3 regions of the Comamonas serinivorans genome follow, and region 1 is predicted to be linked to each of the others. Evidence: predicted binding sites of a transcription regulator. Region 1 holds the regulator's gene; each other region holds the start of a gene.
The links. The regulator HrcA, encoded in region 1, represses chaperone genes, less so after heat shock. The targets are predictions, from matches to a motif close to TTAGCACTCNNNNNNNNNGAGTGCTAA.
Positions count from the first base shown of each region.

Region 1 (8,013 bases):
GTGGTCGGTGTGGCGCAGGTAGGCGCGCAAACCGTGCAGCGCCTCTTCGAATTGCGCCTGGCCCGTGCTCAGCAGGTCGATGAACGGCGTGAACGCAGGTTCGATGTGGGCCTGCGTGGACAGCGTGTCCACGCAGCGCCCCACCTCGCTCAGCACACCGCCCGCGCCGCGGCCACGGCCGCCTTCTTCGGCGTCCAGCGTGTTGCACACGGCCTGGGCCGCCTCGATCAGGGCCTGCACGTGCGAGCGCCGCGTGTGGTCGGCGTTGAGCTGCGGCCACTCGCCGTCCTGCGGGTTCAGCCGCTCAAGCTCGCCGATCTGCCACATCAGGCGTTCACGCTCCTGCGCCAGCGAGGCCTGCTGGGCCGTCGCACGCGCCAGCCGCTCATGGGCCGCGCGCCAGGTCTGCCAGGCCTGGCCCACCGCTGCCGTCTGCACGGCGCCGAACGCGTCGAGCAGCTCGCGCACCGCGGCCTGGCGCGTCAGGCTTTGCCAGGCGTGCTGGCCGTGGATGTCGATGAGCTGGTCGCCGAGCTCGCGCAGCTGGGTCGCGGTGGCCGCACTGCCGTTGATCCAGGCGCGGCTCTTGCCTTGGGCATCGATGGTGCGGCGCAGCAGCACCTGGGGCGCCGCCGCGGGCTCTTCGCCGCCGACGTCGAAACCGCTCTCGGTCAACCATTGCACCTGCGGTGCGTCGATCGAAAACCGGGCGCTGATCTCGGCACGGGCCGTGCCCTCGCGCACCACGCCGGCATCGGCGCGCGCCCCCAGCGCCAGCTGCAGCGCGTCGATGAGGATGGATTTACCGGCCCCGGTCTCCCCCGTGAGCACCGTGAAGCCGTTGGAAAAATCCAGGTTCAGCTCGCGCACGATGACGAAATCGCGCAAGTCCAGACTCAGCAGCGCCATGATGGGTTGTTCAAATCAATCGGTGTATGCCCATGTTTCCGTTTGCAGTGCAACGCAAATCAATGCATACCCTTGCTGTTCATGCCAACAACGATGACCTGCGTCATCCGTTTCTCGCGTTCCAGTGCAGCTTGCGCCGCAGCACGTCAAAGTAGTTCCAGCCGGCCTCGTGCAAAAAGATCGCCTGGTGCGCCGAGCGGCGCGCGGTGATCCGGTCGCCCACCTGCAAAGCGGTGATGGCCTGCATGTCGAAGCTGGCGCTGGCCTCGCGCGCGGCCACGATCTCCAGCTGGATTTCGCCCGTGTCGGCCAACACGATGGGCCGGTTCGACAGGTTGTGCGGCGCGATCGGCACCAGCGCCCAACCCGCCACCGAGGGGTGGATAAGCGGCCCGCCGGCCGACAGCGAATAGGCCGATGCCCCTGTGGGCGTAGCGATGATGAAGCCATCGGCGCGGTGGTTGGCGACGAAGTGCCCGTCGATCTCCACGCGCAGCTCGACCATGGCCGAGGTGCTGCCGCGCGTGACCACCACGTCGTTGAGCGCCACGGCATCGAACAGGCAGGCGCCGCCCCGGAACAGGCTGCCGTGGATGAGGCTGCGGCGGTCTTCCTCGACCGCGCCGCGGATCATGTTCGTCAGCGGCGTGTGGAAATTGTTGAGCTCGATGTCGGTGATGAAGCCCAGGCGGCCCTGGTTGATGCCGATCAAGGGCAGGTCGTAGGCCGCCAGCACGCGGGCCGCGCCCAGCATGGTGCCGTCGCCGCCGATGACCACCGCCACATCGCAGTATTGACCCAGCTCTTCCGTCGTCATGACGCGAAAGCCCGATACCCCGGTGTTCGCGGCGCTCTGCTGCTCCAGGATGACTTCGCACCCCAATTCGACCAGCAGCTGGCTCACGGCCAGCAGGTTCTGCCGCGTGCTGGGCAAGGCCGCGCCGGAGACTGGATCGCTGTATTTGCCGATGAGGCCGACTCGACGGTATTTGACGGACATGGCCAAATTACATCATGTTTCGGCGGCCCCGCCGTGACGCGCGACTGGCCCTGCACGGCCGGATGCATAGAATGAATTCATGTTGGACGAACGCGCAAGACTGCTGCTGAAGACCCTGGTCGAGCACTACATCGCCGATGGGCAGCCGGTGGGCTCGCGCACGCTCTCGCGCCAGTCCGGCTTGTCGCTCTCGCCGGCCACCATCCGCAACGTGATGGCCGACCTCGAAGAGCTGGGCCTGATCGCCAGCCCGCACACCTCGGCCGGCCGCATCCCCACCGCCAAGGGCTATCGCCTGTTCGTGGACACCATGCTCACCATTGGCAGCGGCCTGGCGACCCGCTCGGGCACGGCCGTGCCCCAAAAGCTCAGCGGCGACCAGCCGGGCAAGGTCATCTCCAGCGCGGCCAACCTGCTGTCCGAGCTGTCGCAGTTCGTCGGCGTGGTCGTCGCGCCCAAGCGCACCTCGGTGTTTCGCCACATCGAATTCCTGCGCCTGTCCGAGCGCCGCCTGCTGGTCATCATCGTGTCGCCCGACGGCGAGGTGCAAAACCGCATCATCTACCCCGAGGTCGACTACGAGGCCGCGCAGCTCATCGAAGCCGCCAACTACCTCAACGCCCACTACGCCGGCATGGCGATCGAAACCGTGCGCGACCGGCTGCAGCACGAGGCCGACGCCCTGCGCAGCGAAATCACCACGCTGATGCAGGCCGCGCTGCTGGCCGGCAGCGAGGCCTTGAACGAGGGCCAGGACGAGGTGGTGGTGGCGGGCGAGCGCAACCTGCTGGCCGTGAACGACCTCTCGCAGGACATGGGGCAACTGCGCAAGGCCTTCGACCTGTTCGAGCAAAAGGCGCAGCTCATCCGCCTGCTCGACGTCTCATCCAAGGGGGAAGGCGTGAACATCTACATCGGCGGCGAAAGCATGACCGTGCCGGTCGAGCAGCTGTCGGTGGTCACGGCCCCGTACGAGGTCGATGGCCAGGTCGTGGGCACGCTGGGCGTCATCGGCCCCACGCGCATGCAATACCACCGCATGATCGAAATCGTCGACATCACCGCACGCCTGGTGGGCAACGCCCTGAGCCACGGGCGGTGAGCCATGGGCGCTGAGCGCGGGCAGCGTGCCGATAGAATCCGCGCTCTCGGGACGTTAGCTCAGTTGGTCAGAGCAGGGGACTCATAATCCCTTGGTCGTTGGTTCAAGTCCAACACGTCCTACCACCTGAAGCCCTTGCACGCCAAGGCTTTCCAGGCCAGCGAGGCGCGGCGGACCGTCTCAACGTGTTCCGCGAAGCGACGCACCCGTCAGCCACCAGCCGGCCGCGCATCCCACCGGGTACAGCAGACCCTTCCAGGTCCAGCCCCAAGCCCCTCCGGCCCAGTCCCCCTCTTCAGCACCTCCAAGGGCATGACACCGGCGTGCGCCTGCTCGCACAGGCCGTGCTTCCCTGCCCCTCAGCCTCAAAGGGCCCGGTCAGCCAGGGTCGCGCAGCACCTCGCCAAAGGCCAGCCGTCCAGCCACGGTCGTCAATCAATCGGCAGCAGTATGGCGCCATCATCGTTTTTCATTCAACGATAAGCACACCATACCTATACCAAAATTCACTTCGCCACCGTCAGACATCGACGCGAGCGATGCCCGCCGGACGACAGCCTGCAACACCCTGCGTGGCCAACGGTCAGTGGGTCACCGCCAGGCAGCGCCACGCAGGCATTTGCCAAGCGGTTCACTTTGCGCAAGCATGGGCTCAACGCGCTGCACGCCGCTTTTTTGGGACATCCCCATGGCCCTTTTCTCGCTCCGCCCGCCGCCCCAGACTCCCCGTACCCACCCCCACGAGGGCGAGGCCCTGCCCCCGCACACGGCGCTGCGCGCGCGCATCACGGCGCACCACCGCACGCCCGAGCCCGAAGCCGTAGCCTGGCTGCTGCCCCAGGTGAAGGCGGTTGCCGACGCCGAGACGACGCGGCGCACGCTTGAACTCGCCACGCAGATCGCCCAGCGCCTGCGCGAGCGCCAGGCCCGCATGGGCCGGACCAGCCTCGTGCAAGGCCTGCTGCAGGAGTACGCGCTGTCGTCGCAGGAAGGCGTGGCGCTGATGTGCCTGGCCGAAGCGCTGCTGCGCATCCCCGACCCGGCCACGCGCGATGCGCTGATCCGCGACAAGATCGCGCAGGGCCACTGGCGCGAGCACGCCGGCCACAGCCCTTCGCTGTTCGTCAACGCCGCCACCTGGGGGCTGCTGCTGACCGGCAAGCTGGTGGCCACGCACAGCGAGACCACCTTGTCCTCGCTGCTCACGCGGCTGATCGGCCAGGGCGGCGAGCCGCTGATCCGACAGGGCGTTCAGATCGCCATGCGCCTGATGGGCGAGCAGTTCGTGATGGGCGAAACCATCGCCGACGCCTTGCGGCATGCCCGCCCGTTGGAAGCCCAGGGCTTTCGCTACTCCTACGACATGCTGGGCGAGGCCGCGATGACGGCCGAGGACGCCGACCGCTACCGTCAGGCCTACGAAGACGCGATCCACGCCATCGGCAAGGCGTCCAACGGCCGCGGTGTCTACGAGGGCCCCGGCATCTCGATCAAGCTGTCGGCGCTGCACCCGCGCTACAGCCGCGCGCAACGCACGCGCGTGATGGACGAGCTCTACCCCGTGGTGCGCCGCCTGGCGCTGCTGGCCCGGCGCCACGACATCGGCCTGAACATCGACGCCGAGGAGGCCGACCGGCTCGAGCTATCGCTGGACCTGCTCGAGCGGCTGTGCTTCGAGCCCGCGCTGGCGCATTGGCACGGCATCGGCTTCGTGATCCAGGCCTACCAGAAGCGCTGCCCCTTCGTCATCGACTGGTGTGTCGACCTGGCGCGCCGCAGCCAGCACCGCCTCATGATCCGCCTGGTCAAAGGGGCCTACTGGGACAGCGAGATCAAGCGCGCGCAAGTGGATGGCTTGGCGGGCTATCCGGTCTACACGCGCAAGGCCTACACCGACCTGTCGTACCTGGCCTGCGCACGTCAGCTGCTGGCCGCGCCCGAGCAGGTCTACCCGCAGTTCGCCACGCACAATGCGCACACGCTGGCGGCGATTTACCAGCTGGCCGACCCGGCGGCCTGGCAGCCGGGGCAGTACGAGTTCCAGTGCCTGCACGGCATGGGCGAGCCGCTGTACGAGCAGGTGGTCGGGCACACAGAAAATGGCAAGCTGGGCCGGACCTGCCGCATCTACGCCCCCGTGGGCACGCACGAGACGCTGCTGGCCTACCTGGTGCGCCGCCTGCTCGAGAACGGCGCCAACACCTCGTTCGTGAACCGCATCGCCGACCCCACGGTCCCGATCGCCGCGCTGGTGGCAGACCCGGTCGCGGCCGTCGAGCGCCTGGCGCAGCAGGGGCCCCCCCTGGGTGCGCCCCACCCCGCCATTCCCCTGCCCGCCCAGCTCTACGGCAGCGCCCGCCGCAATTCGGACGGCCTGGACCTCTCGAACGACGACAGCCTGCATGCGCTGGACGAGGCCCTGACGGCCAGCGCCGCCGTGGCCTGGACGGCCGAGCCCCTGCTGGCCCAGCCGGCGGCCGAACCGGCCGCAGAGGGGGTGCCGGTCGTCAACCCGGCGGACGCCAGCGACGTGGTGGGCCGGGTCTGGCCCGCCAGCGCAGGGCAGTTGCAACAGGCCCTGGCCGCCGCCCACGCCTTCGCGCCAAGCTGGGCGGCCACGCCCGTGGCCGAGCGCGCCGCCGCGCTGGAGCGCGCGGCCGACCACCTGCAGCAACGCCTGCCCCTACTGCTGGGCCTGCTGGCGCGCGAGGCCGGCAAAACCTGCGCCAACGGCGTGGCCGAGGTCCGCGAGGCCATCGACTTCCTGCGCTTCTACGCGGCGCAGGCGCGCACCAGCCTGGCCACGGCCGCGCACACGCCGCTGGGCCCTGTCGTCTGCATCAGCCCCTGGAACTTCCCGCTCGCGATCTTCATCGGCCAGATCGCCGCGGCACTGGCCGCCGGCAACCCCGTGTTGGCCAAGCCCGCCGAACAGACGCCGCTGGTGGCTGCCGAGGGCGTGCGCCTGCTGCATGCGGCCGGCATCCCTGCTGCCGCCCTTCAGCTGCTGCCGGGCGACGGCGCCACGGTGGGCGCCGCGCTCGTGGCCGACGCGCGCGTGCAGGCCGTGATGTTCACGGGCTCGACCGAGGTCGCGCGCCAGATCCAGCAAACGCTGGCCCAGCGCCTGGGCGCCGGCGGCGCGCCCGTGCCCCTGATCGCCGAGACGGGCGGGCAAAACGCCATGATCGTCGACTCCTCGGCGCTGGTGGAACAGGTCGTGGCCGACGTGCTCGGCTCGGCCTTCGACAGCGCGGGCCAGCGCTGCTCGGCGCTGCGCGTGCTGTGCCTGCAGGACGAGGTGGCCGACCGCGTGCTGCACATGCTTCGGGGCGCGATGGCCGAGCTCACGGTCGGCAACCCGGCCCGGCTCAGCACCGACGTGGGCCCGGTCATCGACGCCGAGGCGCGCGACACCCTCGAAGCCCACATCGCCCAGATGCAGCGCGCCGGCCGCCAGGTGCAGCGCCTGGGCCGCAGCGCGCCGGACGTGCCGGGCCGCGGCACCTACGTGCTGCCGACGCTGATCGAGATTGAGCACATCGCCGAGCTGCAGCGCGAGGTCTTCGGCCCCGTGCTGCACGTGGTGCGCTTCGCGCGCCCGGCCCTGGGCACGCTGCTGGCGCAGATCGCCGCCACCGGCTACGGCCTGACCCAGGGCCTGCACACGCGCATCGACGAAACCCTGCGCGAGGTTGCGCAACACGCCCGCGTGGGCAACCTCTACATCAACCGCAACCTGGTCGGCGCGGTCGTGGGCGTGCAGCCCTTTGGCGGCCAGGGCCTGTCGGGCACCGGGCCCAAGGCCGGCGGCCCGCTGGTCCTGCACCGGCTGGGCGCGCACGGGGCCGGTATGGCACTGCACCAGGTGGTCGCCAGCGCCCTGCCGGGGGCGACACCCGCCGATGCGCCCGCCGACGTGCCCGCCAACGTGCCCGCGCAGGCCCCGGCCGCTCATGGCGCGCTGCTGGCCTGGCTCGGGGGCCGGCATGGCCTGCGCCTGCACCAGGCCTGCCTGCGCCTGCCCCAGGCGCTGGGTCCCCATCGGGCGTGGCTGCTGGCGGGGCCGACGGGCGAGCGCAACGTCTACAGCTGGCTGCCCCGCGAAGCCGTGCTGTGCCTGGCCGAGCACGACGAGGCGCTGCTGCTGCAGCTGGCCGCTGTGCTGGCGGTGGGTAGCCACGCGATCTGGCCGCTGCGGGCCGACACGCGGGCCCTGCGCGCCAGCCTGCCGCACGAGGTGCAGGCGCACATCACGCTGAGCCCCGACTGGACCGCCCCCGGCGTGAGGTTCGACGTCGCGCTGGCCGACGGCGATGCCGCTGGCCTGCGCGCCGCGGCGCAGCGCCTGGCGGCGCGTGAGGGGCCCATCGTCAGCCTGTGGCGGTGCTCGATGGAGGCGATGCCGCTGGAGGCCCTGCTGATCGAGCGGGCCACCAGCACCAACACCGCCGCCGCGGGCGGCAACGCCAGCCTCATGACGATCGCCTGATCGCTGGATCGCCGGTGCCAACCTGCAGTCCGCCATCGTCTGCGTGACCCTCATGGCCAAGCGGGTGTTCAAGGAGTAACCCGCCATTCCCGATACAGAGAAAACGGGAATGACCGGATACTTCTGCCATTTTTCGCTGACAAGTCGGGGCACGTGGTGGATTCGCGCAGGGTGACGCGAGGGCCGGCGCGTCGATCGGGACCCGGCTCGCCAGCCAGGCACCCAGCGCGATCCCCGAGCCTCGGCTGGCAAAAATCAGGGTAAACCCTTAAAATACCACCACCGCAGGGGGCAGCTTCGCTCCACAAGAGCCCTGCAACCCATGCCACTGACCGACGCGCCGCCTTGTCCACCAGGGCCCACCGACTCGCGCGCGGCCGAGTGGACCCGATCTGCGGCGTCCACCTCACACCGCCTCTCATGAACACCCTCACCCACACGCCGCTGGCCGGCCTGGCGGGCGCACGCGCTCGCCCCTTGAACCGCGACGATTACAAAACCCTGTCCCTG
Region 1 is NZ_CP021455.1:3,854,543-3,862,555, forward strand. It holds gene recN (DNA repair protein RecN) at 1-909, opposite strand, end outside; gene CCO03_RS16420 (NAD kinase) at 1,013-1,909, opposite strand; gene hrcA (heat-inducible transcriptional repressor HrcA) at 1,989-3,011, shown strand; tRNA gene CCO03_RS16430 (tRNA-Ile) at 3,060-3,136, shown strand; gene putA (trifunctional transcriptional regulator/proline dehydrogenase/L-glutamate gamma-semialdehyde dehydrogenase) at 3,700-7,503, shown strand; gene CCO03_RS16440 (MFS transporter) at 7,924-8,013, shown strand, end outside.

Region 2 (8,013 bases), 2.1 Mb from region 1:
TAATCGCGCGTTCGCGTGGACAGGCCATGCAAGGAGTGGGTCATGAAGTGGGAAGGCAATCGCGAGTCCGACAACGTGGAAGACCGCCGCGGTTCGGGCGGTGGCGGCGGCTTTGGCATCGGGGGCCGCAGCATCGGCATCGGCACCATCGTGCTGGCGCTGATCGGCTGGGGCGTGTTCGGCATCAACCCCCTGACCACCATCGGCGTGTTGTCGGGTGGGGGCGGCGCACCCACGACCCAGCAAGGGCCGGCCCCGGCACCACCGGCCAACGACCGCCAGGCCAAGTTCGTGTCCACCGTGCTGGCCGACACCGAAGACGTGTGGAGCAACATCTTTGCCCAGGGTGGCGGGCGCTACCAGCCGCCCAAGCTGGTGCTGTTCTCGGGTGCGGTCGGCACCGCCTGCGGCACGGGCCAGTCCGCCATGGGGCCGTTTTACTGCCCGGGTGACCAGAAGGTCTACCTGGACATGAGCTTCTTCCAGACCTTGAGCCGCGAGCTGGGCGCGCCCGGCGAATTCGCGCAGGCCTACGTCATCGCGCACGAGGTTGGCCACCACGTGCAGAACCTGCTGGGGATCAGCGGCAAGGTCGACGGCATGCGGGGCCGCGTCAGCCAGCGCGAGCAGAACGCCCTCAGCGTGCGGCTGGAGCTTCAGGCCGACTGCTTCGCCGGCGTCTGGGCCAACCACGCCAACCAGGCCCGCCACATCCTCGAAAACGGGGACATCGAATCGGCCGTGAACGCCGCTCAGCGCATCGGCGACGACGCGCTGCAGCGCCAGTCCAGCGGCACCGTGGTGCCCGACAGCTTCACCCACGGCAGCAGCGCCCAGCGCGTGCGCTGGTTCACCCAGGGCATCCAGAGTGGCTCGGTCAAGGCCTGCGACACCTTCAGTGCCCAGCGCCTGTGAAGTGGTGTTGAGGGGTATCCATGCTTACTCGTTGATGTTTCATCGAAGATGGACTCATACTCCATGAAAAAAGCGCGGCCAGGCCGCGCTTTTTTGTGGCTTCAGGGGGCGACCCCCTCAGCCTAGGCCCGCTTGATGACGCGCAGGATGAGGATGAACACGATGGCGCCCACCGTGGCCGTGATGATGGCGCCCACCAGCCCGGCACCAGCCGAGATGCCCAGCACCCCGAACAGCCAGCCGCCCAGCAGCGCGCCGATGATGCCGACGACGATGTCGCCCACCAGTCCCAGGCCGCCACCCTTGACTAGCACGCCAGCCAGCCAGCCAGCGATCAAGCCCACCAGGATGAAATACACGAAGCTCATGAGGACCTCCTCTGCGTTGAACCACACTGGGCGGCCGCCCAATTCACCCCGACCTTAGCGGCTGACGCGGTGCCGGCAGGTAGGAAGATGCCGGTACTGGAGGCGGTCAGCGCGCCGCGTGGTGCGCCACAGGCCGCGATGGCGGGCGCGGCGGTCTGTTGCAGGGAGCGCGGTCGGGCCAGACCAAGGGCTGGCCTTCGACATGGACCACGTCTTGGCGCGCCCCTGCCGTGATGCCCAGCAAACCCGTGGGTCAAACGCGGGCACGGGGCTGGCTGCAGCCGAGCAGGTTGGCACACGACCCGCAGCCACCAGAGGCCGTGCGGTGTGATCCAGCATGGGATGGTGCCAGCGTTAACGCCCTGGAGGCGCTGCAGCACGACCTGCTGAGGAACGCTTGGGCAGAGGAACGGGACAGGCCGCTCAATGAGCGTCCACCGGGGGCGGTCCGCGGGTCGACGGCCAGCCATCACGGGCATGAACCCGCAGACCCCTCTGCGCTTGCAGACGGCGGCCGCGGTCTCCGTTGCCATGCAAGGGTCTGCAGGCCCGTCGCCTGCTCGTTGGCGCGGTTCCGCCTCGATTGGCTGGTCATCGACTCGCGCGAGATGGAAGGCGAACGCCGTGAAGCGCTGGTCATGGTGGCGGCCGTCACCTGCTCAGCGAGGTGGCGGCGCCGAGGCCGGCCAGGACAGAGGTGCGAGTGCACGCGCAGGCCAGCGTGGGGGCAACAAAAAAGGGAACGTGGTGAACACGTTCCCTGGTCAGGCTTACCGTCAAGCGGGTGGGCGCAGCGGCGGGGTCACGGCCTTGGCGACGGCTCGCCCAGGTCGTGTTGCATTCAGGCCTTGCGCGGGCGGCGAATGCGGGTCAGGCCCATTGCCGCAAGGAGCGACATCAAGGCCATGAGCGACCATTGATTCAGGCTGGGAACGGCCTTGGGCGGCAGGCTGGCAACGGGGCCAGCCGCCGCTGTGCACACCTCGAGGCCTGGTGTGGGGCCGGTCTGGGCGTCGGGCGTCACGCAGTAATACAGGTACTGGTTCACGTCCGTGGGCTGCACGGTGTAAGAGACCGTTTGGTCGTCGCCACCGGTCGAGCCGCTGTCCACCACGGTGCCCTGGCTGGAACTGGTGATGTCGGGGTTGGGGCTGGTGACGAAGCGGTAGGTCGTGCCGCTGGGGTTTTCCGGGTCGGCGTGGTTGTCGGCGTACTCGTAGCTGCCGGTCACGGTCTTGCCGATCTGCGGCGTGCCCGTGATGGACGGATCGGCCAGCGGCGGGGTGTTCGCCGGCGTGCGCTCGATCAGGGCCACCATGTGCTGGTATTCGGGATCTCTGTTGCTGAACAGGTCCATTGTGTAGGTGCCCGAGCGGTACGTTGTGCGCAGCGTGGGCAGGGTGGCGCGCATGGCGTCGTACAGGGTGGTGTAGGCGGTGACGAAGGCGGCCTGGGTGGTGCCCGGGATGAGGACATACTCTGTGACGTCCTCCAAGGCCGGGCGCGCTTTACCTGCCGAGGGGTCAATGCTGGCTGCGGTGCCGTCGTAGTCGTTGCCCAGTTCCCACAAGGCGTGTTGAAGGGCGCGTCGCTGCTCGCCGCTGCCATTCTTGTAGTAGCTCTCGTAGTACTGGTCCATCAGCCAGTAGATGGCGGCCTCGCCGGCCGCACCCGACCCGCCCTTGATGGCGCGGGCGCCAGCCTCCGTGTCGAATTGAGCGGCGGGGATATCGTAGGTAAAGGGCGGATCTGTCTCGTGATCGATGCAGATCAGCAGCACAGGCAGATCGCTGTAAGGCGCGCCATCGGCGTCATAGGTGAGCCCGGTGGATGTCCCCGAGTAAATGAAGTTGAAGTTGTAGACAACCGGCCCCGATACAAATGCGGCCATGGAGAGGCTGGGGGCCGCCATGGCAAGCGCAGCCGAGAGACCCAAGAGTGTTTTCCGCATCGTGTCGTCCTTGAACGTCGGTAAGCCTTAATGCTATGGATTTTGACCTGTATCCAGACGCTCGCCAAGGTTTTGAGGTGTGACCGTGACACGATGTCGGCCCTCACAAGCAAAAAGCACGGCCAAGCCGTGCTTTTTGCGAGGGAGTGGGGTGATCGACCGAGGCCGACCAGGCCGGGCTTACATGCCCATGCCGCCCATGCCGCCCATGCCGCCCATGTCGGGCATGCCACCGCCTGCGGCTTCATCCTTGGGGGCGTCGGCCACCATGGCTTCGGTCGTCAGCAGCAGCGAGGCCACCGAAGCGGCGTTCTGCAGGGCCGTGCGGGTCACCTTCGTCGGGTCCAGGATGCCCAGCTCCAGCATGTCGCCGTAGCTGTCGTTGGCGGCGTTAAAGCCATAGGTGCCCTTGCCGTTCAGCACTTCGTTCACGACCACCGAGGGCTCGCCACCGGCGTTGGCCACGATTTCGCGCAGCGGGGCTTCCACAGCCTTCAGCACCAGCTTGATGCCGGCGTCTTGCTCGGCGTTGTCACCCTTGAGCTCGCCCACGGCTTGCTTGGCGCGCAGCAGGGCCACGCCACCGCCGGCCACGATGCCTTCTTCCACCGCAGCGCGCGTGGCGTGCAGGGCGTCTTCCACGCGGGCCTTCTTTTCCTTCATTTCGACTTCGGTGGCAGCGCCGACCTTGATCACGGCCACGCCGCCGGCCAGCTTGGCCACGCGCTCTTGCAGCTTTTCGCGGTCGTAGTCGCTGGTGGCTTCTTCGATTTGCGCGCGGATTTGCTTCACGCGGGCTTCGATGTCGGCAGCAGCGCCGGCGCCGTCGATGATGGTGGTGTTTTCCTTGCCCACTTCGATGCGCTTGGCCTGGCCCAGGTCAGCCAGCGTCACCTTTTCCAGCGACAGGCCGACTTCTTCGGCGATGACCTTGCCACCGGTCAGGATGGCGATGTCTTCCAGCATGGCCTTGCGGCGGTCGCCGAAGCCAGGGGCCTTGACAGCCACGACCTTCAGAATGCCGCGGATGGTGTTCACCACCAGGGTCGCCAGGGCTTCGCCTTCGACTTCTTCGGCAATGATCAGCAGCGGACGGCCGGCCTTGGCCACGGCTTCCAGCGTGGGCAGCAGGTCACGGATGTTGCTGATCTTCTTGTCGAACAGCAGCACATAGGGGTCGTCCAGCAGGGCGACTTGCTTTTCGGGGTTGTTGATGAAGTAGGGCGACAGGTAGCCGCGGTCGAACTGCATGCCTTCCACGACATCCAGCTCGTTGTCCAGCGACTTGCCGTCTTCCACGGTGATCACGCCTTCCTTTCCGACCTTGTCCATCGCGTCGGCAATGATCTTGCCCACCGATTCGTCGGAGTTGGCCGAAATCGAACCCACCTGGGCGATTTCCTTGGAGGTGGTCGTGGCCTTCGATTGCTTCTTCAGCTCTTCCACCAGGGCCACCACAGCCTTGTCGATGCCGCGCTTGAGGTCCATGGGGTTCAGGCCGGCGGCCACGTACTTCGAGCCTTCGCGCACGATGGCTTGAGCCAGCACGGTGGCGGTCGTGGTGCCGTCACCGGCGATGTCGTTGGTCTTGGAAGCCACTTCCTTCACGAGCTGGGCGCCCATGTTCTGCAGCTTGTCCTTGAGCTCGATTTCCTTGGCGACGGACACACCGTCCTTGGTCACCGTGGGGGCGCCGAACGAGCGCTCCAGCACCACGTTGCGGCCCTTGGGGCCCAGAGTCACCTTGACCGCGTTGGCCAGGATGTTCACGCCTTCAACCATGCGTGCACGGGCTTCGCCGCCGAAAACAACGTCTTTTGCTGCCATTTTGAGAATTCCTTGAATGAGATGTGATGCAGTATGGGGCTATGGCCGTTGTTCATTGAACAGTGATCAGGCCATACTGCCTCTGAATGTGCTTGTGAAGCGGTGCTTACTTCTCGACGACTGCGAACAGGTCGTCTTCCTTCATCACCAGCAGCTCTTCGCCGTCGACCTTGACGCTCTGGCCGCTGTACTTGCCGAACAGCACGCGGTCGCCGACCTTCACGGTCAGGGCCAGCAGCTCACCCTTGTCGTTGCGCTTGCCGGCACCCACGGCCACCACTTCGCCTTGATCGGGCTTTTCAGCGGCGCTGTCGGGGATGACGATGCCGGAGGCGGTCTTGGTTTCGTTTTCCAGACGCTTGACGATCACGCGATCGGCCAGAGGACGCAAATTCATGAAAAGTACTCCTGATGGAATCAAATCGACGGCCCGAAAGGGCCGCCTGGCGGGGATTGGATGGACGAGGTGTGACGCCCGCATGAAATTGCTAGCACTCACCTCAATCGAGTGCTAATCATAAGGGTCTGTGGCAGCAATTCAAGCCCCGATTGAAATTTTTTCGGCCACCTTGGCGTGCCCGCGTCGAAGGCCGTGCGGTGGGGGCCGCCACGGCCCGCAGCCCGCAGCTGCGGCGGCGGCGCCCGCGGATTCGGGGCATGGCCGGGCCGCGCGCCATGCCCGCATCAACCCGTTGCCAGCGCAGGGGCCGCGTCTCGGCCACTTCCGTCTGGAGGAGTGGCTCGGCAAGGTCCAGGACATCGAAGGCGTGGACGGCACCCGGAGCTGCATGGTGTCGTCTACGTTCGTGGAGCGGGGCCCCGACCTGCACCTGTGAACCCGGCCTGGCGCGGCCCGGCCCCCGCGCATCGGCGGCGGTCGGACAGGGCGCGCCGTGCCCCGCGGTCCCCTTGGCACAATGGCGGCCCGTGTTCTTCCTGCGTTTGTTGCCATGACCACAGCCCGCCCCTCGACCGTGCCCACGGGCGCACCCGCCCGCCAGCACCCGGTGCCGTTCCGCGTGGGCGAGGGCTGGGACGTGCACGCGCTGGTGCCCGGTCGCCCCCTGGTGCTGGGCGGCGTCACCATCCCGCACCACAGCGGCTTGCTGGGCCATTCCGACGCCGACGCGCTGCTGCACGCCATCATCGACGCGCTGCTGGGCGCGGCCGGCCTGGGCGACATCGGCCGCCACTTCCCCGACACCGACGCGCGCTTTCTGGGGGCCGATTCGGGCGTGCTGCTGACCGAGGTGGTGCAGCGCGTGCAGGCCCTGGGCTGGGCCATCGGCAACATCGATTCGACCATCGTGGCGCAGGCGCCCAAGCTGATGCCGCACATCGAGGCCATGCGCACGCGCGTGGCCGAGTTGACCGGCCTGCAGCCTGATCAGGTCAACGTCAAGGCCAAGACGGCCGAGAAGCTGGGGCCGGTGGGGCAGCAGCAAGCCATCGAGACGCGTGCCGCGGCGCTGCTGTATCGCGTTTGACTGAGGGTGGGTATGGGCCGATTGCCGATGATTGGGCAACGAGAATCAGCCTATACCCATCTGTGCGTTGCTGCGCGATGCGCGCAGGCCAACGCACCCGCCGAGGTCGCGTTCAGCCGCCGCTGGCACCCAGTTGCACGATGGGCGAGAAGCCGCCGAAGATCATGCGTTTGCCGTCAAACGGCATGGTGTCCGGCCCCATGCCGGCGATGCGCGGGTCGGCCATGACGGCCGCGTTGATGCGGTCGCGCTCGGCGCGAGAGGCGTAGACGATCCACGAGAAGCAGGCGACTTCGTCGTCCTTGAGCTGAACGGCCAGCGGGAAGGACGTGACCTTGCCCGGCGGCACGTCGTCGCCCACGCATTCCCAGTACTGCAGGGCGCCGTGTTCCATCCAGACGGCGCCGGCGGTTTCGGCCACCTGGCGGTAGGCCTCGACGTTGGCGCGCGGCACGGGCACCACAAATCCATCGACATAGGGCATGACGTTCTCCTGCGGGGGTGAAGGAAAGCCGGCGCTCACAACGTGGCGGCCAGCTCGGCCAGCTGGTCGGCACAGGTGCCCCAGCCGGAATGAAAACCCATGGCTTCGTGCTGCTGGCGCGCGGCTTCCGTCCAGTGGCGCGCGATGGCGGTGTAGCGGGTCTGCCGTCCGCCGTCGCCCACGGCCTCGAAGGTGACGATGGCGGTCATGAAGGGCTTGTCGGTGGGCACCCAGCCGGCGGTGTAGGCGTCGGTGAACACCAGTTTGCGCTCGGGCACGACCTCGAGGTAGACGCCGGCATTGGGGTACTCCTGGCCGTCGGGATCGCGCATGACGATGAGGCTGCCGCCGCCGGGCCGCAGGTCGATCTCGGCCCGGGCGATGGTCCAGGGCCGGGGCACGAACCATTGCTGGAGCAACGCGGTGTCGGTCCAGCAGCGGTAGAGCGTGGCGGCGGGCGCGTCGATCAGGCGCGTCAGCACCAGGTCTTGAGGGTGGTCGGTGGGCGAGGTCATGCGGGGCTCCGGTTGAGGGACAGGGGTGAAGGGCGAGGTGGGCCTTGCCGGGTGTGGGGGCGGGAAGCGGTCATCGGCGTCGAGGCGGTTCGCGGCGCGGTGCACGGCGCGGTTCCCCGTGCGGGTGAGGCGGGTGCACTCGGGCGGCGGGCGTGCATGGGGACGGGACGGGCTCATGGCGGGGCAGCGCCCAGCACTTCGGCGCTCAGGCGGTTCAGGTTTTGCGCGTTGGCGGGCACCACCAGGGCCGCCAGCTGCGCGGCCACCTCGGCGCTGTCGAACACCTGCGCCCATTCGACCCGCGTGCCGGCGCCGTCGGCATGCAGGGTGAGGTGCAGGCGAAACAGCGGCGCGCCCACATGACGCACGACGAACTGCGCGGGTTGATCGGGGTGATCGGCTTGTGGGGGCGTCAGGGTTTCGAACACGTTTTCGTTCGGGTAGGCGCGGCCATCCGGTCCGTGCA
Region 2 is NZ_CP021455.1:1,754,096-1,762,108, forward strand. It holds gene ypfJ (KPN_02809 family neutral zinc metallopeptidase) at 43-915, shown strand; gene CCO03_RS07500 (GlsB/YeaQ/YmgE family stress response membrane protein) at 1,038-1,283, opposite strand; gene CCO03_RS07505 (IPTL-CTERM sorting domain-containing protein) at 2,125-3,234, opposite strand; gene groL (chaperonin GroEL) at 3,415-5,061, opposite strand; gene groES (co-chaperone GroES) at 5,168-5,458, opposite strand; gene ispF (2-C-methyl-D-erythritol 2,4-cyclodiphosphate synthase) at 6,069-6,548, shown strand; gene CCO03_RS07530 (DUF1428 domain-containing protein) at 6,661-7,032, opposite strand; gene CCO03_RS07535 (SRPBCC family protein) at 7,068-7,547, opposite strand; gene CCO03_RS07540 (SRPBCC domain-containing protein) at 7,721-8,013, opposite strand, start outside.
Region 2: the regulator HrcA is predicted to act here: its motif matches at 5,550-5,576, upstream of groES (co-chaperone GroES).

Region 3 (8,013 bases), 1.0 Mb from region 1:
TGAGCCCGAAGCTCGGCGTGTAGGCGTTGGTCAGGTCGGCGTAGATGGGCTGACCATCCTGCAGGAACAGCTCGGGGTTGCGGATCAGCTTGCCCTTGTTGAAGCGGCCCTGCGGATCGATGCGGTTCTTGTAGTCGGCAAAGGGCTGGAGCTCTTCGTCGGTCAGGAACTCGAGCTTGGTGATGCCGATGCCGTGCTCACCCGAGATCACGCCGCCCAGGCTGCGCGCCAGGTCCATGATGCGTGCCACGGCCTCGTGCGCCGTGGTCAGCATCTCGTAGTCGTCGCTGTTCACGGGCAGGTTGGTGTGCACGTTGCCGTCGCCCGCGTGCATGTGCAGGGCCACGAACACGCGGCCGCGCAACACCCGCTGGTGGATGGCACCCAGCTCGTCGAGGATGGGCTGGTAGGCCGCACCACTGAAGATGCCCTTGAGCGGCGCACGCAGCTGGCGTTTCCAGCTCGCGCGCAGCTCGTGCGTCTGCAGCTGGGGGAAATGCGTCCCCACGTGGGTCAGCCAGTCCTGCCACTGCGCCCGCACCTCGCGCACCAGCGTCAGGGCCTGGGCCAGGCGGGCCGGCAGCAGCTCGGCCGCCGACGAGCCATCTTCGGCAGTATCAGGCACCGCCGTCAGCTTGTGTTGACCATGGAGCAGATACTGCTCGATTTCATCGGCCAGCTTGAGCTTGTTGGCCAGCGACAACTCGATGTTGATGCGCTCGATGCCGTTGGTGTAGTCGGCCATGCGCGGCAGCGGGATCACCACGTCTTCGTTGATCTTGAAGGCGTTGGTGTGGCGGCTGATGGCGGCGGTGCGCTTGCGGTCGGCCCAGAAGGTCTTGCGCGCCTCGGGGCTGATGGCGATGAAACCCTCGCCGTTGCGCGAGTTGGCGATGCGCACAACCTCGCTGGTGGCCCGCGCCACGGCGTCGGCGTCGTCGCCCACGATGTCGCCCACCAGCACCATCTTGGGCAGGCCCCCGCGCTTGCTCTTGGTGGTGTAGCCCACGGCCTTCAGGTAGCGGTCGTCCAGGTGCTCCAGACCGGCCAGCAGCACCGGCGGCAGACCCGCTTCGGCATTGCGCTTTTGCAGGTCGAACATGAAGTCCTTGATCTCGACGATGCTGGGCACGGCGTCCTTGGCGTCGCCAAAGAACTCCAGACACACCGTGCGCGTCTGGCTGGGCATGCGGTGCACGACCCAGCGCGCGCTGGTGATGAGGCCATCCGTGCCCTCTTTCTGCACCCCCGGCAGCCCGCTCAGGAACTTGTCCGTGACGTCCTTGCCCAGGCCTTCCTTGCGGAACATGCGGCCCGGGATGTCCAGGCGCTCGGTGCGCAGCGGGGTCTTGCCGTCGGCCGCGAAATAGCGCAGCTCGAAGCTGGCCATCTCGGCGTCGTGGATCTTGCCGAGGTTGTGGTCCAGGCGATGCACCTCCAGCCATTCGGCATCGGGGGTGACCATGCGCCAGCTGGCCAGGTTGTCCAGCGCCGTGCCCCAGAGCACGGCCTTCTTGCCGCCCGCGTTCATGGCGATGTTGCCGCCGATGCACGAGGCTTCGATCGACGTGGGGTCGACAGCGAACACGTAGCCGGCGCGCTCGGCCGCATCGGCCACGCGCTGCGTGACCACGCCGGCCTCGCTCCACACCGTGGGCACGGCGTGGTCGACACCGGGCAGCGACACCATCTCCACCTCGCTCATGGCTTCGAGCTTCTCGGTGTTGATGACGGCGCTCTTCCAGGTCAGCGGCACGGCGCCGCCGGTGTAGCCGGTGCCGCCCCCGCGCGGGATGACGGTGAGGCCCAACTCGAAGCAGCCGCGCACCAGCTCGGCCATCTCGGCCTCGGTGTCCGGCGTCAGCACCACGAAGGGGTACTCCACGCGCCAATCCGTGGCATCGGTCACGTGGCTCACGCGCGAGAGGCCGTCGAACTTGACGTTGTCGTGCCGCGTCAGCTTCTTGAACACCTGCTCCGCGCGGTGGCGCAACTCGGTGATGCGGTCGAACTTGTCGTTGAACGCCTGGACGGCCTGGCGCGCCAGGGCCAGCAACTCGGCCACCAGCGCATCGCGCTCGGGCGCCTGGCCCGGCGTGCGCCGCTGGTCCACCTCGGACAGGCGGTGTGCCAGCGCCTCGACCAGCTGAGCGCGACGCTTGGGGTTGTGCAGCAGGTCGTCCTGCAGGTAGGGGTTGCGCTGCACCACCCAGATGTCGCCCAGCACCTCGTACAGCATGCGGGCCGAGCGGCCGGTGGAGCGCTCGGTGCGCAGCTGCTCGGCCAGGTCCCAGGCGCGTTGCCCCAAGACCCGCAGCACGATTTCCCGATCGGAGAACGAGGTGTAGTTGTAGGGGATTTCACGCAGACGCGTGGGCTCGGCCTGCGTCAACAAGGCGGCCAGTTCAGTGGGTGCGTTCATGGGTGGGCGCGGGGAGCGCGAAGGCGTTGGCCCAGCGGGCCTGATCGTCTTCTTGCATCGTGGCTTTTCAAGGCGCAGATTTTACCGGCCCCGGGCACGGCGCTTGCCAGCCGAGCGAGGCAGGCCTTCCTTAAGCCATCCCTAAGCCTGCCCCCAGACAATGGCTTCAACCACCCTTCCCCATCGTCTGACCGCTGGTTTGGATCGGGAAAAGGGTGTGAACTTTTTGGTTAGCACTCCCTCCAATGGAGTGCTAATATAGAAAATCAATGAAGAAAGGAACTCTGGTATGAAAACTCAAACTGCGAGCTCCTCCACTGCCGTCGCCCTGGCGAACCCGTGGAGCATGGTGCCCCCCGTGGGGAACCTCGATGCCTACATCACGGCCGTGAACCGCATGCCCATGCTGACGCTGGAGCAAGAACAACAGTTCGCGCGCGAGTTGCGCGACCAGAACGACCTGGAAGCCGCCGGCAAGCTGGTGATGTCGCACCTGCGTCTGGTGGTGTCCGTGTCGCGCCAATACATGGGTTATGGCCTGCCGCAGGGCGACCTGATCCAGGAAGGCAACGTCGGCCTCATGAAAGCCGTCAAGCGCTTCGACCCCGAACAGGGTGTGCGCCTGGTGAGCTACGCCATGCACTGGATCAAGGCAGAAATCCATGAGTACATCCTGAAGAACTGGCGCATGGTCAAGGTGGCGACCACCAAGGCCCAACGCAAACTGTTCTTCAACCTGCGGTCCATGAAGCAAGGTTTCAAGGCCGAAGCCGTGGAGGCTGGCAGCGACACCTACCGCCACTCGCTGTCGGACGCCCAGGTGGCCACGGTGGCCCAGGAGCTCAAGGTCAAGCCCGAAGAAGTGCGCGAAATGGAAATGCGCATGGCTGGCGGCGACGTGCTGCTGGACCCCACGCCGAGCGACGATGAGGACCACGCCTTTGGCCCCATCGCCTACCTGGCGGACGTGAACCACGAGCCCACGGCCCAGCTCGAAACCGAGCAACGCGAACGCCTGGCCACCGAGGGCATCGCCGAAGCCATGCGTGGCCTGGACGACCGGAGCCGCCGCATCGTGACCGAGCGCTGGCTGAACGTGAACGACGACGGCTCGGGTGGCATGACGCTGCACGAGCTGGCCGCTGAGTACGGCGTCTCGGCCGAGCGCATCCGCCAGATCGAGGTCGCCGCCATGAAGAAGATGAAGAAGGCCCTGGCCGAATACGCCTGACGCCTGCTGACGGGCCTGAGCCTGACCCGCCGGGTCGGGGCCTGACAAGCCCTCATGCCCAACGCCGCACACCCGTGCGGCGTTTTGCTTGAAGGCGGCGCACTCGGCCGTCCAAGCGCCAAACCCAAGCCGTGCCGCAGGCCCGCGGCCCCGGCAGCGGCACGCCGGCTCAACGCGCGGTGCGTGATGGCCCGACGGACAGGGATGCGGTCATGCCTGGGCCCCTTGACGGTCACGCTCACCTTCCGGCTCATTCATGAACAGGGTATCACCCCAAATCCGATGAAAATTCATCGGAAATACGACCATACCCCATCCATGTTCAGGCGTCTGACGCCGCATGCTGCAACGCCGCCATGGGCGACACCGTGCGGCTGCTCACCCAGGCCAGCGCCGCGGCCAGGGCCGTGCTCGCCGCACTGATCGCAATCGGCCACACGTAGCTGTGGGTGGCGTCGAAGGCGTAGCCCACGGCCGTGGGGCCCAGCAGGGTGCCCAGCGCCACGCTGGTGTACAGCACGCCGATGATGCTGCCCACATGCCGGCCGCCAAAGTGCTCCGCCGTCACGGCCGGGATCACCGCCACCCAGCCGCCATAGAACACGCCAAACACCGCGGCCACCAGCGCCAGCGCCCAAAAACCGTGCGACACCGCCCACAGCGCCAGCGCCACGGCCACGCCCAGGCTCATGGCCATCAGGAAGCGGTCGCGGCCAAAGCGGTCGGCCAGCGCGCCCAGGAAAAAGCGGCCCAGCGTGCTGCCCACCCCCACCACACCCAGCAGCAGCACCGCGTCGTGGGCCGGCACACCCTGATCCAGCGCATGCGGCACCAGGTGCACAAAGGGCACGAAGATGCCAAAGGCCGCCACCGAACAAGCCGCGTACAGCCAGATGAAGCGCGGCGTGACCATGGCTTCGCGCAGGCTCAGCCCCTGCGGGGTGACCGAGGCAGGCGTGGCGGGCTCCCCGTCCGGCCCTGTGCCGTACGCGTGCGGGTCGTCGGCGATCAGCAGCGCGGCGCCCAGGCCCAGCACCAGCGCGCCCGCCCCAAGGACGAGGTAGGCCTGTCGCCAGCCCAGCCACTCGATCAGCCCGGCCGCCAGCGGCGGCACCAGCAGCGTGCCGACCCCGATGCCGCTGACCGCCAGGCCCGAGGCGAAACCGCGCCGCTTGAGGAACCAGCGCTGCACCGCGCCCAACCCCGGCACATACGACAGGCCCACGCCGAGCCCGATGCCGATCCCGTAGGCCCAGTACACCTGGCCAATGGACTGCGCGCGACTGGCCGCTACCATGCCCAGGGCCACCAAGGCCATGCCCGCCGCCGTCACGCCACGCGCGCCCCAGCGGTCGGCCATGGGGCCGGACACCACCCCCAGCCCGAAGTACAGGCAGCCGGCGATGGAAAACACCAGCGAGACCGAGCCACGCGACGCGCCGAACTCCCCCTGCAACACCGCGATGAAGGAGCCGAAGCTGTAGGCACAGCCAAAGCCCACCAGCGTCACCATGAACACCGCCGCGACCACCACCCAGCCGTAAAACCCGCCAAATGGCGCTTGGCGCAGCCCGGCCTTGGGCACCGCCCCCGTGTGTTCCACCATGACGCATCTCCTTGTGTCACCGCTTGCCGAGCGGTTGCGGGCGCTCCATCGCCAGGCTGCCGGCCGCCATCCGGCCAGCCCGGCCGTGGCGCGCGCCAGGGGCCGAGTCTGTCACGGCCGTGGCGTGCACAGGGGCCAAGCCGCCGGCGCGCGGACGTGCTGCGCAGCGTTCTCTGCACCGCACGCTGCACGACAGATCCGAGTACACCTCAAATGCCGTCTGCATAGAGATCGCGTCAGCGGCATACCGCCACTTGAATCTCAGGCAGCCCTGTGAATCCAGCACAAACCATCAGGCGGTTTGCGGTGCGCCCCAGCAGCATCGCCGGTGCGCTTCATGCATCCCTGCGGTGCGGTGTGGCCTGCCGCGCAACAGGCGGTCTGATGGGATGCGACCTGGGGCGCCTGCTGAGCACCCCCTCGCCTCGCCGCACCGGTGTCTGGTCCGGTCCAAAACGAAGGTGGCGCGGTAGCCGCTGGCGCCCTGCAGCAGGTGCTTGCCGCCACCGCCGTTCGCAACACCGTTTTCCAGGCCAGCTCACGCAGCGGCCATCGGTGCACTGGCGCCAACCGCATGCCGGCGGATGGTCTGGAGAACAGCGCCCTGCCGGCCGCCAGCCAGCGCAGGCACGTCGCGCCGGCTGCCGCGTCCCGCGTGCACGCCAACGGGCGTCACGCCCTCGCCGCGCCAGCGACTACAGTCGGAGCTGTTCCTGACCTTCAAGCTGCCACCATGACCCTCACCCGTCGCCATGCCCAGGCTTGGCTGGCCGGCGCCATCGCCGCGCCGCTGCTGCCCGCAACCGCTCACGCCCAGGCCCCGTGGCCGCACCAGCCCGTGCACCTGCTGGTGGGCTTCCCGGCCGGTTCGTCGCCCGACCTGACGGCGCGCGCGCTGGCCGAGCCGCTGGAAAAAGCCCTGGGCCAGCCCGTCATCGTGGACAACAAGGTGGGCGCGGGCGGCAACATCGCGGCGCAGGCCCTGGCGCAGGCACGCGACGGCCACACGCTGTCGGTCATGATCAACGGCAACATGACCATCGCCAAGCTGCTGAACCCCGCCGTGCGCTACGACCCGCTCAAGGACCTGGCGCCGGTCAGCCTGATCGGCGTGGCCCCGCTGGTGCTGGTGGCGCCGGCCAGCGCGCCCTCGGGCCACGCGTTCTTCGAGGCCGCGCGTCAGTCCGGCAAGGCCTGGAACTACGGCTCGCCCGGCGTCGGCACCGTGGGCCACCTGGGCATGGAGCTGCTCAAGGCACGCGCCGGCATCGCCCCACAGCACGTGCCCTACCCCGGCTACCCACAGGTGTTCAACGCCCTGGTGGCGGGCGACCTGCAACTGTCCATGCTGCCACCCGCGCTGGCGTTGGCGCAGATCGCGGCCGGCAAGCTCCGGGGCATTGGCGTCACCTCGGCTGGCCGCAGTCCGCTGGTGCCCGATCTGCCCAGCCTGAGCGAGCTGGGCATTGCGGGCCTGGACCTGGAAATCTGGAACGGCATGGCCGCGCCGGCATCGCTGCCCGCCGCCCACATCGCCCGCGTGGCCGACACGGTCAGCCGCATCGTGCGCATGCCCGACATGCGCCGCAAGCTGGCCCTGCAAGGCTGGCAGGCCGTGGGCAGCTCGCCCGAAGGCCTGCGCAACCGCATCCAGGCCGACGTGGCCAGCCTGGGCGCCATCATCCGCAGCCAGGGCATTCGCGCGCAATGAGGCTCGCCGGAAGGCTTGCCGTGAGACACGCCGTAAGGTTCACCATAAGGCCTGCTGCAAAGCCCGCCGGCCAGGGATAAGGGCCGGCCAAACCCCAAGCGCCGGGCAGACAAAGCGGCTGATGGCATTCACCGCTTCTGGCCTCACCGGACCTGTGCCGCGCGCAGGGTGACCGGCGCCGCGTCGATCCATGCCGCGAGCGGGACGACGACAGGGCCTGCCCCTGCCCACCCGCTTCGCGCGAAGCCTGCTCATCCAACCGCCGGTCCCAGAACAGATCTCATGGGCACAATCCGACGCTTTCCGAATCAGCCGCCGCCGCCTCTGCGGCCAGCCACCCCGCCGATGCGCCCGTGCGCCCTCGCCAAGCCACGGCGCGGGCCAACTGGCACGAACTTCGCTGAAGCAAGCGCATGCCCGACATGACCCCGCCCCTCGCCCGCCTCGTCCACGACCTGCAATCGCCCAGCGGCTGGACCCGCGAAGCAGCCTTGAAGCAGCTGGCCGACGGTCTGCAGCCCTACAGCCCCGCGCTGCTGCCGCTGCTGATGCGGCGGCTCAACGACTGGGTGGGCCCGGTGCGCCGCGCGGCCGAAGTCACGCTGGCGCGCTGGGAGGCCACCCTGCCGATCGCCGATCTGCTGGCCTGCGCCGATGCGCTGGACGCCCTGGCCCGCGGCGGCCGGGCCGACCCGCGCTGGGCCCAACGCCTGCGCGCCCGGCTGACCGACAGCGCGCAGGCCCTGCCCCGGCTCAAGCACATGGTTCAGCACAGCCCGACCCAGGCCGTGTTCGCCTGGCAATGCCTGCGCCGCGCACCCTCGGTCGAGGTGGGCGAGCTGGCGCTGCTGGGCCTGAACAGCCGCAGCCTGGGTGTGGTGATGCAGGCCACGCGCCTGCTGCCCTCGCTGCACAGCCAGCCCGCGCTGTGGCTGGCCTGCTTGCAGCGCGCCCTCACCCACCGTCAGGGCAGCGTGCGCGCCCAAGCCCTGCGCAGCGTGCCGGCGGACTGGCGGGTCAGCCTGCCGCCCCACCTGCACCAG
Region 3 is NZ_CP021455.1:2,840,306-2,848,318, forward strand. It holds gene CCO03_RS11980 (DUF3683 domain-containing protein) at 1-2,422, opposite strand, end outside; gene rpoH (RNA polymerase sigma factor RpoH) at 2,712-3,653, shown strand; gene CCO03_RS11990 (MFS transporter) at 3,976-5,259, opposite strand; gene CCO03_RS11995 (Bug family tripartite tricarboxylate transporter substrate binding protein) at 5,993-6,970, shown strand; gene CCO03_RS12000 (hypothetical protein) at 7,393-8,013, shown strand, end outside.
Region 3: the regulator HrcA is predicted to act here: its motif matches at 2,653-2,679, upstream of rpoH (RNA polymerase sigma factor RpoH).